Regions from separate parts of the Streptomyces sp. NPDC005195 genome, predicted to be linked through region 2. Evidence: riboswitches for the same ligand, from Rfam matches in the RefSeq annotation. Region 2 holds a riboswitch; the other holds the start of a gene.
What was found. Region 2 has a riboswitch for S-adenosylmethionine ahead of ABZV34_RS28595 (aminotransferase class V-fold PLP-dependent enzyme). Riboswitches for the same ligand answer to the same signal wherever they lie in the genome.
Positions count from the first base shown of each region.

Region 1: another riboswitch for S-adenosylmethionine. It lies ahead of ABZV34_RS26225 (putative leader peptide); the one in region 2 lies ahead of ABZV34_RS28595 (aminotransferase class V-fold PLP-dependent enzyme).

Region 1 covers NZ_JBEXHZ010000031.1:19,272-22,896, forward strand. The annotation lists gene ABZV34_RS26215 (LLM class flavin-dependent oxidoreductase) at 1-1,111, opposite strand, end outside; gene ABZV34_RS26220 (putative leader peptide) at 1,291-1,416, opposite strand; SAM riboswitch class IV at 1,662-1,807, shown strand; gene ABZV34_RS26225 (putative leader peptide) at 1,844-1,918, shown strand; gene ABZV34_RS26230 (cell envelope biogenesis protein OmpA) at 2,010-2,789, shown strand; gene ABZV34_RS26235 (YceI family protein) at 3,014-3,529, opposite strand.
Region 2 covers NZ_JBEXHZ010000039.1:49,665-53,289, forward strand. The annotation lists gene ABZV34_RS28595 (aminotransferase class V-fold PLP-dependent enzyme) at 1-1,257, opposite strand, end outside; SAM riboswitch class IV at 1,441-1,557, opposite strand; gene trpD (anthranilate phosphoribosyltransferase) at 1,825-2,889, opposite strand; gene ABZV34_RS28605 (cytochrome bc complex cytochrome b subunit) at 3,026-3,625, opposite strand, start outside.

The DNA.
Region 1 (3,625 bases), on a different contig from region 2:
CGCCGCGGCGCTGGAGTTCCGGGACCAGGCCCCTGGTGATCGCCGGCAGGTCGTGGCCGGCGACGGCCGGGCGCAGCCGGAAGCCGGACAGTCCGGCCGAGTGCAACTCCTGGAGCAGGTCGGCGAGTTGTGCGGGGGTGCCGGTGAAGATCCGGGCGTCACTGGTGTACGGGTGGCCGGCGAGGGTGTCGAGGCGGTCGCGGCGGGCCACCGCGGCGGCGGGATCGTCGTCCAGGAACACCACCAGGTCACCGAAGAGGTGCAGGGGTTCGCCGGAGCGCCCGGCCGCCTCCTGTTCGGCGCGGACCGCGGCGACGATCGTGCGCGCCTGCCCGGTGTCGTGGGGGGTGACGTATCCGATGTCGGCGGAGCGGCCGAGCAGACGGAAGGGCGCTCCGGTCACCGATTCGTGGGCGAGGGCGCTGACCGGGGGCTGGCCCTGTGGCGGGCGCGGGGTGATCGAGGGTCCCTTGACGCTGAAGTGCCGCCCCTCGAAGTCGACGTAGTGCAGCTTGTCGCGGTCGACGAAGCGGCCGGTGGCGACGTCCCGGATCTCCGCGTCGTCCTCCCAGCTGTCCCAGAGCCTGCGTACCGCTTCGACGTGGTCGGCGGCCTCGTCGAAGAGGTCGACGGCCAACTCCCGCAGGGCGGGGCTGTCCAGGTCCTCGAGCCGGAACGGGGGGAACTCACGGCGGCCGAAGTGCGCGGCCTCGCTCTGACGCGGCGACACCTGCACCCGTACGCCGGCCCGCCCGCTGCTCACATAGTCGAGGGTGGCTATCGCCTTGGAGATATGGAACGGCTCCGTGTGGGTGGCCACCACGGTCGGCACCAGTCCTATATGGCTGGTGAGTGGAGCGACGCGGGCGGCGATCAGGACGGCGTCCAGCCGTCCACGTACCTGGTCCGTGCGGCCGTCGGGACCGGTGACCCGCGAGGACTGGAGTCCGAGCGCGTCCTCGATGGTCACAAGGTCGAGCAGGCCGCGCTCGGCCTCGGTGATCAGGTCCGTCCAGTACGCGGCGGTGAGCAGATCACGGGGGCGGGCCACCGGCTCGCGCCAGGCGGCCGGATGCCACCCGGCGCCGTCGAGCGCGACGGCGAGGTGCAGGGCGTCGGAGGAAGAAGGGGAAGAGAAGGAAGAGGAGGAAGTGGCGGATGAGAGGGGTGAAGGGGAGGCGGCGGGCAGCGGGGAGGGGGATGACGAGGCCACGAAAGGGGTGCCTTCCTGATCGACCGTACGAGGGCTCCTGCCCTCCGTGCGGAGGGCGGCGGCAGCGGGGTGACAGGTCAGGGACGACAGAGCGCGCCGGCCACGCGCCGCAGATCGATGTGCGGCCGGGAGTACAGATGGACACGGCGGCGGGGGGTGAGCGCCATGACGCGGAGCGCGGACAGGACCGGCACGTCCGTCACCTCCGCCCTTCCGTCGCGGCGGGCGCCCTGGGCGCGCCGTCGTCGTGGTGTCCTCTCCAGCACAACGGCCCGCCCGCGCCGTCTGTTCCGGCTCGGAGCCCCGGAGTTCGGACCAGGACCGAGTCCGTGCGGTGGCGAGGCACGGCGTGCGGAGGTCAACGCTCGGCAGCCCGGACGACCACGTGGTGAGACCGGGCGGGCGCCTTCTTGACGAGCCCACGGAGCGGACCGAGACTGACGGGGACGGTCACGATGGTCAGCGCCCTTCGCCGGGTCCCTCCGTGCGAGGCGGTTGATCGGCCCCGGCCCGCTGACAGGCAACCCTTCCACCGCGACGGGGTGCCCCGGGTGACGACCGGGTCCCGCCGGAGCGGCGGGGCAAGCGTGGTCTCGCCTCTCGCGAGCCCCGGACACGGGAGCGACGGGAATGGCCGGAAAGGGCACGAGCGGTCTGACCAGGCGTCTGCACATCGATCTGCAGCGGGTCTCCAGCGCCTACTAGTCCAGGGTCCGGACGGTACCTCAGAGCAGTCACTCCGTTCCGCCGCCGCTGCCCCCGGGCGGCGGGGCTTCGCCGTCCCCCCTGGAGAGTCATGCCCGAGACAGCCTCGCTCAGTCCGACCGCCGTCGCCTCCCACCACCGCGCCCCGGCCTCGCCTGCCACGGGGGCCTTCGTCGCCGCACCCCCTCGGGGAGCGGCCCCCTCGCGTGAACACCGCATCCGCAGTCGCATCGGTGCCGGTCCGGCCGGCGGCTTCTATCCCGCGCCGCACCGCTATCAGCTGTACCTCTCCGAGCGCTGTCCGCGCTCGCTGCGCATCTCGATCACCCTCGGCCTGCTGGGGCTGCGCGACTCGGTCACCACCACGCTGCTGGCGGGTCCCTCCGGGACACCAGCCGCCCGCGCCGCGCTGCGGGCCGCGTACGAGGCCACCTGGCACCACTACGACGGTCCGCTCACCGCGCCGGCGCTGTGCGACCGCTGGAGCGGACGCGTCGTCAGCAATCACACCCCCGACATCCTGCGCGATCTCGGCGAACTTCCGGGCTGCCGCGACGACGACGGACTCCCCCGGCTGCACCCGCCGTCCCTCGCCGCGGACATCGACGCCTTCCGCGTCTTCCTGGACCGGAACCTCACCACGGTCGCCGGGCCGACGGCGCGGTCCGCCGCGCTCGACTCGCTGGATCACCGACTCGGGTCGTACGAGCATGTGTGGGGCGACGAGCTGACGGCCGCCGACGTCGACCTGTGGGTGGCCCTCACCGGCCTCGGCACGGAGGGCGTCCTCTCCCCGTACGGCCGTCTGCGGGACTACGTCGGCCGGCTGGGCGCCCATCCGGCCTTCCGCGAAGCGGTGCGCCGGGCCTGACGCCGCCGTCGGGACGTCTCTCCGGACGACCGGCCCGCGCCCATCTCGAGGCCACGGCGAACAGCCCCCGGTCATCTGGGAGTTGTTCACCGTCCCGTCCTCGGACCGCACCAGGACGCGCCGCCGCGAAGCCTGTGACATCGGCCGCCATGTCCGGCGGACCATGGAGCCGGCGGGCGGTCACCGCTTGCCGCCGCGCCGACGGCGGGCGGCGCTCCGTCGGCTCAGCCCTTGACGCGGGTGAAGACGAGTGTGCCGACGACGGTGGTCAGGCCGCGGAGCATGCCCATCTGGTTCCAGCCCATGTCGAACTGGTCGCGGTCCACGGTGAACTCCGCGGCGAGGGTGACGTCTTCGGCGCTCGCCGCGGTGACGCGGGCGACGACGGGCTGCGGCCTGGTGATGCCGCGCACGGTCAACTGCCCGGTGACCTCGACGGTGTCGTCCGGGGCGATCACGGCGTCGTCCACCGCGAAGGTGATCGTGGGGTGCCGTTCCGCGTCGAAGAGGTCGGCCGAACGGAGGTGCTTGTCACGCTTGCCGTTCTTGGTGTCGAGAGACGCCACGTCCAGGGTGACGGTGCCGCGGGCGGTCCCGTCCGCCTGCACCTCGCCCTCCCCGGTGACAGTGGCGAAGACACCCTTCACCGTGACCAGACCCCACATCGTCTTGTGCCGGACGACGACGCTGGTGCGGGCCGGGTCGAGCTGCCACAGGCCGGTTTCGACGGCGACGGTCATGAGTGTTCTCCAGACGCTTAACGGTTACAGGTGAGGCACGGGCCGTGGGACAACGTGTAGTCATCCAAATTTGGACGATCACAGGCTAGCCCGTTC
Region 2 (3,625 bases):
CGGGGTGCCCGCCCCGAAGCTGACGCGGATCGCGTTGAGGGACTTCTCGCCGGGCGCGGCCTCCGGGGCCCCGCACTCGCCCTGGGTCTGCGGGTCGCTGCCGAGCAGCGTGCGCAGCAGCGGGTGCGCGCAGAAGAGGCCGTCACGCACCCCGATGCCGTACTCGGCGGAGAGCGCCGCCGCGAAGTGTGAGCTGTTCCAGCCCTCGACGACGAACGAGATGACGCCGACCCGGGGCGCGTCGTCGCCGAACAGCGACAGCACGCGCACGGCGGGCACCTCGGCGAGCCCCTCCCGGACCGTGCGGATCAGGTGCCGCTCGCGGGCGACGATCCGGTCGAAGCCCTCCTCGGTGAGCGCCTTGCAGGCGGAGGCGATGGAGTAGGCGCCGATGACGTTGGGGGACCCGGCCTCGTGCCGGGCCGCGCTCTCGTGCCACTCGACGTCGACGCCGCCGTCCGCGCGCCGGGCGACCTTGCGGCTGGCACCGCCGCCGGCGAGGTAGGGCTCGGCCTCGCGCAGCCAGTCGGAGCGGCCGGCGAGGACACCTGAGCCGAAGGGCGCGTACAGCTTGTGCCCGGAGAAGGCGACCCAGTCGACGTCGAGGTCGCCGACGGACACCGGGTGGTGCGGGGCGAGCTGGGCGGCGTCCAGGACGATCCGGGCGCCGTGGGCGTGCGCGGCGGCGGCGAGCTCGCGCACCGGCCACAGCTCGCCGGTGACGTTGGAGGCGCCGGTGACGCAGACGAGGGCCGGTCCGTGGGGGTCACGGTCGGCGAGGGCGCGCTCCAGGGTCGCGACGGCCCCCCGCGGGGTGCGGGGCGCGTCGAGGTACGTGACCCGCGCGTCCTGCCAGGGCAGCAGCGAGGCGTGGTGCTCGGTCTCGAACACGAAGACCTGGCAGTCGGCCGGGAGGGCGGCGGCGAGCAGGTTGAGCGAGTCGGTCGTCGACCGGGTGAAGACGACCTGGTCGTCCTCGCGGCAGTGCAGGAACTCCGCGACGGTCCCGCGGGCGTTCTCGAAGAGGTCGGTGGACAGCTGGGAGAGGTAGCCGGCTCCACGGTGCACGCTGCCGTAGTACGGGGCGTACGCGGCGACGTCGTCCCAGACACGCTGGAGGGCCGGGGCGCTGGCGGCGTAGTCGAGGGCGGCGTAGGTGACCTCGCCGCCGGTGACGAGCGGGACGGTCACATCACGGCCCAGAACGGGCAGGGGGGCACATACGGACCGTTCGGCGGCAGCGGTGGAGACAGACATGGGTGCACTCCTGTGAGAGGCAGGCGGAAGCACCGCGCGGGCGGGGGCGTACGGAGGTACGCGCGCGGCCCGGCGCAGGTGGGAGGGGAAAAGGGTGTGCGGGAGCGGGGCTCTACGCCCTACCGCATTCGCTTGCTCACAGAAGGCTCCCTCGAACGACCAGGACCCCTGGGATTCTCGAGGGGTCCGCGCTTGCCGCAGACCTCGCTGCCTACGGCCTGGTCTTCACCCGGGGCACCCCGCCACGGACGGAGGGTTGCCGGACAGCCGGCCGGGGCCTGATGGCTGTCGCTCATGACCTGATATCGCATCCTGCCACACGATCTTCCTGACGCAACCCCACCGTCCACATGCCGGTACCGGCCCCCGCCGCCCCTGCCGGACCCGTCTCCGGGGGTGGAGCCCCCGGAGACGGGTCGGGTGTCAGCCCTTCAGCGCGGGCTCGCGTCTCGAGCCCGTCCGGCGCTTGAGGACGAGGCCGTTCGGGCCGAAGCGGGGGTCTGGGGGCGGCAGCCCCCAAGGACGGGAGAACTCGAGGGATGACAGGGGCGAGGGATCCCGGAGGGTCTACGCGTTGGTGACCGTCACCCAGCGGTCCAGGACCGCGCGCGCGGCCCCGGAGTCGATGGCCCGAGCCGTCCGCACCATCGCGGCACGGAGCTGGTCCACCAGCGACGCATCCGTCGGGGACAACGCCACCAGGGCCGCCGCCGCGTTCAGCACCACGGCGTCCCGTACGGGCCCCCTCTCGCCGTCCAGGACACGACGGGCGACCTCCGCGTTGTACGAGGCGTCGGCACCCCGCAGGGCCTCCACGGGCACCAGGTCGAGGCCGACGTCCCGCGGATCGAACCGCTCCTCGGTCACCTTGCCGTCCCGCACGACCCAGACCTTCGACGTCGCCGTGGTGGTCAGCTCGTCCAGCCCGTCGTCACCGCGGAAGACCAGCGAGGAGTTGCCGCGCTCGGCGAAGACACCGGCCATGATCGGCGCCATCCGGGCATCGGCGACACCCACCGCCTGCGCCCTCACCCGCGCCGGGTTGGTCAGCGGACCGAGGAAGTTGAAGACCGTCCGGATGCCCAACTGCCCACGCGCCGCCGCCACATGACGCAGCGCCGGATGGAACTTCACCGCGAAGCAGAAGGTGATCCCGGCCTCCTCGGCCACCTCGGCCACCCGCTTCGGCGTCAGCTCCAGATTGACGCCGAGCTTCCCCAGGACGTCCGACGCGCCGGACGCCGACGACGCGGCCCGGTTGCCGTGCTTGACGACCTTCGTGCCGGTCCCGGCCACCACGATCGACGACATCGTGGAGATGTTCACCGTCTTCGCGCCGTCACCGCCCGTACCGACGATGTCGACGGTCTCCCCCGGGACCTCGATCACCTTGGCGTGCTCGTACATCGTGCGGACCAGACCGGTGATCTCCTCGACCGTCTCGCCCTTGGCCCGCAGCGCCACCACGAAGCCGGCGATCTGCGCGTCCGTCGCCTCGCCGCTCATGATCCGGTCCATCGCCCAGGCCGTGTCGTCCGCGCTCTGGTCCCGGCCGTCGAGCAGGCCGTTCAGCACGGCGGGCCAGGAACGGCCCGCCGCGATGTCGCCTCCAGCGGGGGTCACAGCACTCATATGCCGCTCCTGGGTTCGTAGACAGGTACAAGCAGGGTCCACCCTATCCAGCCCGGGCACGGCGAAGAGCCCCCGTCCAAGGGACGGGGGCTCCTGCCGTGGCGATCAGTGGGACCGGTGAGGACCGGCCGGAGGATCAGTGGTGGCCGTGGCCGCTCGTGATCTCCTCGTACTCCTCGACCGTGGGCTTGGGGATCTGGCTGTTCTCCCCGTAGAAGCCCTTGCTGAGCTTGGCACGCAGTCGCTGCACGCCGTTCACCTTGCGCTCGACACCGTTCCCGTCGACCACCGGGCCGATCTCGGCGGGCTGGTACTGCTCGTGCGCGGTGAGCGTGTGCAGGGCCTCCTGGCCGAGCGGCTCGTGCACCTCGATGAACTCACCGTGCGGCAGGCGCTTGATGATGCCGGACTCGCGGCCGTGCAGCACCTTGTCCTTGTCGCGGCGCTGGAGGCCGAGGCAGATCCGCTTGGTGGCGATGAAGACGAGCACCGGCACGACGAAGAACGCGATCCGGACGAACCAGGTGATCGAGTTGATCGACAGGTGGAAGTGCGTGGCCCAGATGTCGTTGCCGCCGCCGACCAGCAGGACGAAGTACCAGCTGATCCAGGCCGCGCCGAAGGCGGTGCGGGTCGGGACGTTGCGCGGGCGGTCCAGGATGTGGTGCTCGCGCTTGTCGCCGGTGACCCAGGACTCGATGAACGGGTAGACCGCGATCGCGACCAGGACCAGCGG